Streptomyces venezuelae: one gene and its partner. The protein of the gene in region 1 interacts with the protein of each later gene in a pairwise test. Links are inferred from orthologs where the notes say so. Each region holds a gene or a part of one and is shown on either strand. Other genes may lie near its edges.

Region 1 (3,194 bases):
GACCCCGACGCCCCCGAGCAGGTCCGCATGATCATGGCCGACAACGTCATGTACCTGGACATGGGCGCGAAGCAGGCCGCCGAGATGGACGGCAAGCGCTGGATGAAGCTGGACATGAAGGCGGCCGCCGAGGCCTCCGGCGACAAGGCGCTCCAGAAGCAGATGACCGGTGGCCTGGAGAGCATGAACCAGGACCCGGCCCAGCAGCTCGCGCTGCTCCTCGACTCCCCGAACCTGAAGCACGTCGGCGCCGCGAAGATCAACGGCATGGAGACCCAGCACTACAAGGGCACGCTCACCGTCGAGCAGATGCTCGCCGCCAACGAGTCGTCCAAGCTCCTCTCCAAGAAGGACCACGACGCCCTCATCGCCAACGTCAAGAAGATGGGCATGAAGGGGTACGACACCCAGGTCTGGGTCAACGAGGACGGCCTCCCGGCGCGCATGGACGTCGGCATGACCATGGCCGAGGGCTCGATGAAGATGCGGGCCGACTACAGCGACTACGGCACCCAGGCCACCGTCCAGGCGCCGCCGGCCAAGGACACCGTGGACCTGTTCAAGATGCTCAAGGAGCTCGGCGCCGGCCTCGGCGAAGGCGCCGCGCAGGGCTGATTTGCCCGAACCGGAACGTGTCACGTAAGCTTCCACAGAAGCCAAAGACCGCTGGTCGTTGCTGTGCCCTTACCGGGTGCGGTGGCCGAAGGATCCGCTGACAACGGACGACCCGCGCAGGTGACTGTGGAAGGTTCCCGGACTCGTCCGGTCGAGCTAAGCCCCGTGCGCCTGCGCCGGGGCGTTTTGTTTTGTTCAGCCACCTTCTGAGCGGTCCTCATCACCCGGAAGGAGGCCGAAGCACTATGCCGACGCCCAACAAGGCTGCATCGGTGGCCGAGCTCAAGGACGCGTTCCAGAGCTCCAACGCCGCCGTGCTGACCGAGTACCGGGGTCTCACCGTTGCGCAGCTCAAGACGCTGCGTCGTTCGCTCGGTGAGAACGCCCAGTACGCCGTGGTGAAGAACACGCTGACCAAGATTGCGGCCAACGAGGCCGGGATCACCGCACTGGACGAGCACTTCGCTGGTCCGACCGCGGTCGCCTTCGTCACCGGTGACCCGGTGGAGTCGGCGAAGGCCCTGCGTGACTTCGCCAAGGAGAACCCGAACCTCATCATCAAGGCCGGTGTCCTTGACGGTAAGGCTCTCTCCGCCGACGACATCAAGAAGCTTGCGGACCTCGAGTCCCGCGAGGTTCTGCTCAGCAAGCTGGCCGGCGCGTTCAAGGGCAAGCAGTCTCAGGCTGCCTCGCTCTTCCAGGCGCTGCCGTCGAAGTTCGTCCGCACTGCGGAAGCGCTTCGCGTCAAGCTCGCCGAGCAGGGCGGTGCCGAGTAATTCGGCTCGCGCATTGATCCGCGTCGCCTAGTACGCGGGTCGTAGCGGGCCGTTACGCCCGCCTCTATAGACACATCGGCACCTGCCGAATTAGTGGAAGGATCGCCCATCATGGCGAAGCTCTCTCAGGACGACCTCCTCGCCCAGTTCGAGGAGATGACCCTCATCGAGCTCTCCGAGTTCGTGAAGGCCTTCGAGGAGAAGTTCGACGTCACCGCCGCCGCGGCCGTCGCCGTTGCCGGTCCGGCCGGCCCGGGCGCCGTTGCCGAGGCCGCCGAGGAGCAGGACGAGTTCGACGTCATCCTCGATGGCGCGGGCGACAAGAAGATCCAGGTCATCAAGGTCGTGCGTGAGCTCACCTCCCTGGGCCTCAAGGAGGCCAAGGACCTCGTCGACGGCACCCCGAAGGCCGTCCTCGAGAAGGTCGCGAAGGACGTTGCCGAGAAGGCCGCCGAGTCCCTCAAGGCCGCCGGCGCCTCCGTCACGGTCAAGTAAGACCGTTTCGGCTCGCTGAGCTGACTCCTGCCCCCGTGTAACGCGGGAGCACCGAAAGGCGATCACCCTTGTGGGTGGTCGCCTTTCGGCGTTCCCCGGGAAGGGCGTGGCGGGGGACCCGAGGGCCGCCGGGAGCGGAGTATGGTGATCTTCGCCGTGCGCCCCGCACACCGGGGGGCCTTGACGAACCGCACGCAGCGCGCAATTCTCAGGACGCGTCGTCACAACGATCCGTATCCGAGGCATGGATCGACGGCTGAACGGGCAGTATCGAGGTGCGTCACACGGCGCGAGGTACCGCGGAGTTGAGAGCAACGAGGGTCGCGAATTATTCGCCCTGGACATCAGTGAGCCAAGTGGCTACACTGACCCTTTGCGCTGCCTGTTAGCTGCCCCCTGCCCGTCACCAGGGGCATACCTTCGCATCCGCTACTCGGACCGACCCCGTCTGACCTGGCCTTTTGGTCATCTCAGGAAACGTCTGCCGTGAAGCGTTGCTGGGGACCGGTACGCGCGTAGTGAGTCCGAGCCCTCGGAAGGACCCCCTCTTGGCCGCCTCGCGCAACGCCTCGACCAATACGAACAACGGCGCAAGCACCGCCCCGCTGCGCATCTCCTTTGCAAAGATCAAGGAGCCCCTCGAGGTTCCGAACCTCCTCGCGCTGCAGACCGAGAGCTTTGACTGGCTGCTCGGCAACGCCGCCTGGAAGGCTCGCGTCGAGGCTGCCCTTGAGTCGGGACAGGACGTCCCCACGAAGTCCGGTCTGGAAGAGATCTTCGAGGAGATCTCGCCGATCGAGGACTTCTCCGGGTCGATGTCGCTGACCTTCCGCGACCACCGCTTCGAGCCGCCGAAGAACTCGATCGACGAGTGCAAGGACCGTGACTTCACGTACGGCGCCCCGCTCTTCGTCACCGCCGAGTTCACCAACAACGAGACCGGCGAGATCAAGTCTCAGACGGTCTTCATGGGCGACTTCCCGCTCATGACCAACAAGGGCACCTTCGTCATCAACGGCACCGAGCGTGTCGTCGTGTCGCAGCTTGTCCGCTCGCCGGGCGTCTACTTCGACTCCTCGATCGACAAGACGTCCGACAAGGACATCTTCTCCGCCAAGATCATCCCGTCCCGGGGTGCCTGGCTGGAGATGGAGATCGACAAGCGCGACCTGGTCGGTGTCCGCATCGACCGCAAGCGCAAGCAGTCCGTCACCGTCCTCCTCAAGGCTCTCGGCTGGACCACCGAGCAGATCCTGCAGGAGTTCGGCGAGTACGAGTCCATGCGCGCCACCCTGGAGAAGGACCACA
Region 2 (4,352 bases), 2.9 Mb from region 1 along the record:
CCGTCCCCCGGTAGAAGGCGAAGGCGGAGCCGGCCATCTTCCGGAACTTGACGCGGAAGGCGGCGGGGTCGGCGGCGAGGAGCTCGCCGAAGGCGGTGTCGAAGACGGCGAGGATGTGCTCACCGCGCTCCGCGACGGTGGGCTGGGGGACCGACATCGAGGTGCCTCCTGGTACCGGACGTGCTGCAAGACTGTTCATGACAATTTGGACAGGTGTTCCGTGTCTCTCAACGCGCGACCCTAGCCCCGAGTGCCCGTCGTCTGTCAGTCGCGCGACGTAGACTTCCACGCTGTCCCCCCAGACTGTCCGCAGCCTGTCACTCCGTGTTTTTGGAGGCCCCCGCCGTGACCAAGCCGCCCTTCACGCACCTCCACGTCCACACCCAGTACTCGCTGCTGGACGGTGCCGCGCGGCTCAAGGACATGTTCAACGCGTGCAACGAGATGGGCATGACCCACATCGCCATGTCCGACCACGGCAACCTGCACGGGGCGTACGACTTCTTCCACTCGGCGAAGAAGGCCGGGGTCACCCCGATCATCGGCATCGAGGCGTACGTCGCCCCCGAGTCCCGGCGCAACAAGCGCAAGATCCAGTGGGGCCAGCCGCACCAGAAGCGGGACGACGTCTCCGGTTCCGGCGGCTACACCCACAAGACGATCTGGGCGGCGAACTCCACCGGGCTGCACAACCTCTTCAAGCTCTCCTCCGACGCGTACGCCGAGGGCTGGCTGCAGAAGTGGCCCCGGATGGACAAGGAGACCATCTCCCAGTGGTCCGAAGGGCTCATCGCCTCCACCGGCTGCCCCTCCGGAGAGCTCCAGACCCGGCTGCGCCTCGGCCAGTTCGACGAGGCCCTCAAGGCCGCCTCCGAGTACCAGGACATCTTCGGCAAGGACCGGTACTTCCTGGAGCTGATGGACCACGGCATCGAGATCGAGCGCCGGGTCCGCGACGGGCTCCTGGAGATCGGCAAGAAGCTCGGCATCCCGCCGCTCGTCACCAACGACTCGCACTACACGTACGCGCACGAGTCGGCCGCGCACGACGCCCTGCTGTGCATCCAGACCGGCAAGAACCTCTCCGACCCGGACCGCTTCCGCTTCGACGGCACCGGCTACTACCTCAAGTCCACGGACGAGATGTACGCCATCGACTCGTCGGACGCCTGGCAGGAGGGCTGCCGCAACACCCTCCTGGTCGCGGAGCAGATCAACACCGACGGCATGTTCGTCGAGAAGAACCTCATGCCGAAGTTCGACATCCCGGAGGGCTACACCGACGTCACCTGGTTCCGCGAGGAGACCATGCGGGGCATGCACCGCCGGTTCCCCGGCGGCATCCCCGAGGACCGCCTGAAGCAGGTCGAGTACGAGATGGACACGATCATCTCGATGGGCTTCCCCGGCTACTTCCTCGTCGTCGCCGACTTCATCATGTGGGCGAAGAAGCAGGGCATCGCCGTGGGCCCCGGCCGGGGCTCCGCGGCCGGCTCGATCGTCGCGTACGCCATGGGCATCACCGACCTCGACCCGATCCCGCACGGACTGATCTTCGAGCGCTTCCTCAACCCCGAGCGCATCTCGATGCCCGATGTCGACATCGACTTCGACGAGCGCCGGCGCGTCGAGGTGATCCGGTACGTGACGGAGAAGTACGGCTCCGACAAGGTCGCCATGATCGGCACCTACGGAAAGATCAAGGCGAAGAACGCCATCAAGGACTCCGCGCGCGTCCTCGGCTACCCCTACGCCATGGGCGACCGGCTCACCAAGGCCATGCCCGCCGACGTCCTCGGCAAGGGCATCGACCTCAACGGCATCACCGACCCCTCGCACCCGCGCTACAGCGAGGCCGGCGAGATCCGCGCGATGTACGAGAACGAGCCCGACGTCAAGAAGGTCATCGACACGGCCCGGGGCGTCGAGGGCCTGGTCCGGCAGATGGGCGTGCATGCGGCCGGCGTGATCATGTCCAGCGAGCCCATCGTCGAGCACGCCCCGATCTGGGTGCGGCACACGGACGGCGTCACCATCACGCAGTGGGACTACCCCCAGTGCGAGTCGCTCGGCCTGATCAAGATGGACTTCCTGGGCCTCAGGAACCTCACGATCATGGACGACGCCGTCAAGATGGTGAAGGCCAACAAGGGCATCGAGCTCGACCTGCTGGCCCTCCCGCTGGACGACCCGAAGACGTACGAACTGCTCTGCCGCGGTGACACCCTCGGCGTCTTCCAGTTCGACGGCGGCCCCATGCGGTCACTGCTGCGGCTGATGAAGCCCGACAACTTCGAAGACATCTCCGCCGTGTCCGCCCTGTACAGGCCGGGCCCGATGGGCATGAACTCGCACACGAACTACGCCCTGCGCAAGAACAAGCAGCAGGAGATCACCCCGATCCACCCCGAGCTGGAGAAGCCGCTCGAAGAGGTGCTCGCGGTCACCTACGGCCTGATCGTGTACCAGGAGCAGGTGCAGAAGGCCGCGCAGATCATCGCCGGCTACTCGCTCGGCGAGGCCGACATCCTGCGCCGCGTCATGGGCAAGAAGAAGCCCGAGGAGCTGGCGAAGAACTTCGTCATCTTCCAGGAGGGCGCGAAGAAGAACGGCTACAGCGACGAGGCCATCCAGGCGCTCTGGGACGTCCTGGTCCCCTTCGCCGGCTACGCCTTCAACAAGGCGCACTCCGCCGCGTACGGCCTGGTCTCCTACTGGACCGCCTACCTCAAGGCGAACTACCCCGCCGAGTACATGGCCGGTCTGCTCACCTCGGTCAAGGACGACAAGGACAAGTCCGCCGTCTACCTCAACGAGTGCCGCCGCATGGGCATCAAGGTGCTCCCGCCGAACGTGAACGAGTCCGAGTCGAACTTCGCCGCCCAGGGCGACGACGTGATCCTCTTCGGTCTCTCCGCCGTGCGGAACGTCGGCACCAACGTCGTCGAGTCGATCATCAAGTCGCGCAAGGCGAAGGGGAAGTACAGCTCCTTCCCGGACTTCCTCGACAAGGTCGAGGCCGTCGTCTGCAACAAGCGGACCATCGAGTCGCTGATCAAGGCCGGCGCCTTCGACGAGATGGGCCACACCCGCAAGGGCATGGTCGCCCACCACGAACCGATGATCGACAACGTGGTCGCGGTCAAGCGCAAGGAGGCCGAGGGACAGTTCGACCTCTTCGGCGGCATGGGCGAGGAGGCGAACGACGAACCCGGCTTCGGTCTCGACGTCGAGTTCTCCGACGTCGAGTGGGAGAAGTCCTACCTGCTCGCCCAGGAGCGCGAGATGCTCGGCCTCTACGTCTCCGACCACCCGCTCTTCGGCATCGAGCACGTCCTCTCCGACAAGACGGACGCGGCGATCTCGCAGCTCACCGGCGGCGAGCACAGCGACGGCGCGGTCGTCACCATCGGCGGCATCATCTCGGGCCTCCAGCGCAAGATGACCAAGCAGGGCAACGCCTGGGCGATCGCCACCGTCGAGGACCTGGCCGGCTCCATCGAGTGCATGTTCTTCCCGGCCACCTACCAGCTGGTCTCCACCCAGCTCGTCGAGGACACGGTCGTCTTCGTCAAGGGCCGGCTCGACAAGCGCGAGGACGTGCCCCGGCTCGTCGCCATGGAGCTGATGGTCCCCGACCTGTCGAACGCCGGGACAAACGCGCCGGTGATCCTCACCATCCCGACGGTGAAGGTGACCCCGCCGATGGTCAGCAGGCTCGGCGAGATCCTCAAGCACCACAAGGGCAACACCGAGGTGCGGATCAAGCTCCAGGGCCCCCGGACCACGACCGTGCTCCGGCTCGACCGGCACCGGGTGACGGCCGATCCGGCCCTCTTCGGCGACCTGAAGGTGCTGCTCGGCCCGTCCTGCCTGGCCGGCTGACCTTCGTCGGCCGGCCCTCGTCAGCCGGGGTCCTCCGCACGCACGCGCAAGGGGCGCGCCCGTCGTCACGGGCGCGCCCCTTTGCCGTGGATCGCGTCAGTTGTGGCCGAAGCGCTTCTGACGGCCCTTCCGTGCCATGTCACCCGGGGTCACCTGGGTGGCGCGCTGCTCCGCCTGCGACTCCATCGCGGACTGCTGCGCCTGCTGGGTGCCACGCTCTGCTGCCGATGCCTTCTGCTGCATACGGTCCTGCTTGCGGTTCTTGGCCATGGGGATGATGCCTCCTCAAAGGGACCTAGGGGCCAGGGCCGCTGTCAGATTCACACACGCACGAAGGGGCCGCATTTTGGATCATTACGGAACGTAAGGGCCGGGCGGACGTGATATCCGCCACGCCGATGATCCAGTTCCGACCGTCAAGCCCGCGGCGGTCGGGCAGACTCGAAGAGAACGAAGACACGGAGCAC

Evidence for each region.
Region 2: the proteins of rplL (region 1) and dnaE interact in binary tests that used the Escherichia coli proteins (3 or more experiments, as listed by UniProt). The link is inferred for Streptomyces venezuelae from one-to-one orthologs.

What each region holds. Positions count from the first base shown.
Region 1 is NZ_CP029194.1:3,558,612-3,561,805, reverse strand. The notes cover bases 311-3,194. They hold rplL (50S ribosomal protein L7/L12), read left to right. Parts: upstream 311-1,502; coding sequence 1,503-1,886; downstream 1,887-3,194. Other genes in these bases: rpoB (DNA-directed RNA polymerase subunit beta), read left to right, coding at 2,435-3,194; rplJ (50S ribosomal protein L10), read left to right, coding at 861-1,391; DEJ46_RS15890 (hypothetical protein), read left to right, coding at 311-615. Outside these bases: more of DEJ46_RS15890, read left to right, coding at 1-310. UniProt on the Escherichia coli protein: The binding site for several of the GTPase factors involved in protein synthesis (IF-2, EF-Tu, EF-G and RF3). Is thus essential for accurate translation.
Region 2 is NZ_CP029194.1:6,452,559-6,456,910, forward strand. The notes cover bases 44-4,085. They hold dnaE (DNA polymerase III subunit alpha), read left to right. Parts: upstream 44-345; coding sequence 346-3,885; downstream 3,886-4,085. Other genes in these bases: DEJ46_RS29515 (DUF2252 domain-containing protein), read right to left, coding at 44-157; DEJ46_RS39330 (hypothetical protein), read right to left, coding at 3,982-4,085. Also shown: more of DEJ46_RS29515, read right to left, coding at 1-43; more of DEJ46_RS39330, read right to left, coding at 4,086-4,155. UniProt on the Escherichia coli protein: DNA polymerase III is a complex, multichain enzyme responsible for most of the replicative synthesis in bacteria. This DNA polymerase also exhibits 3' to 5' exonuclease activity. The alpha chain is the DNA polymerase catalytic subunit.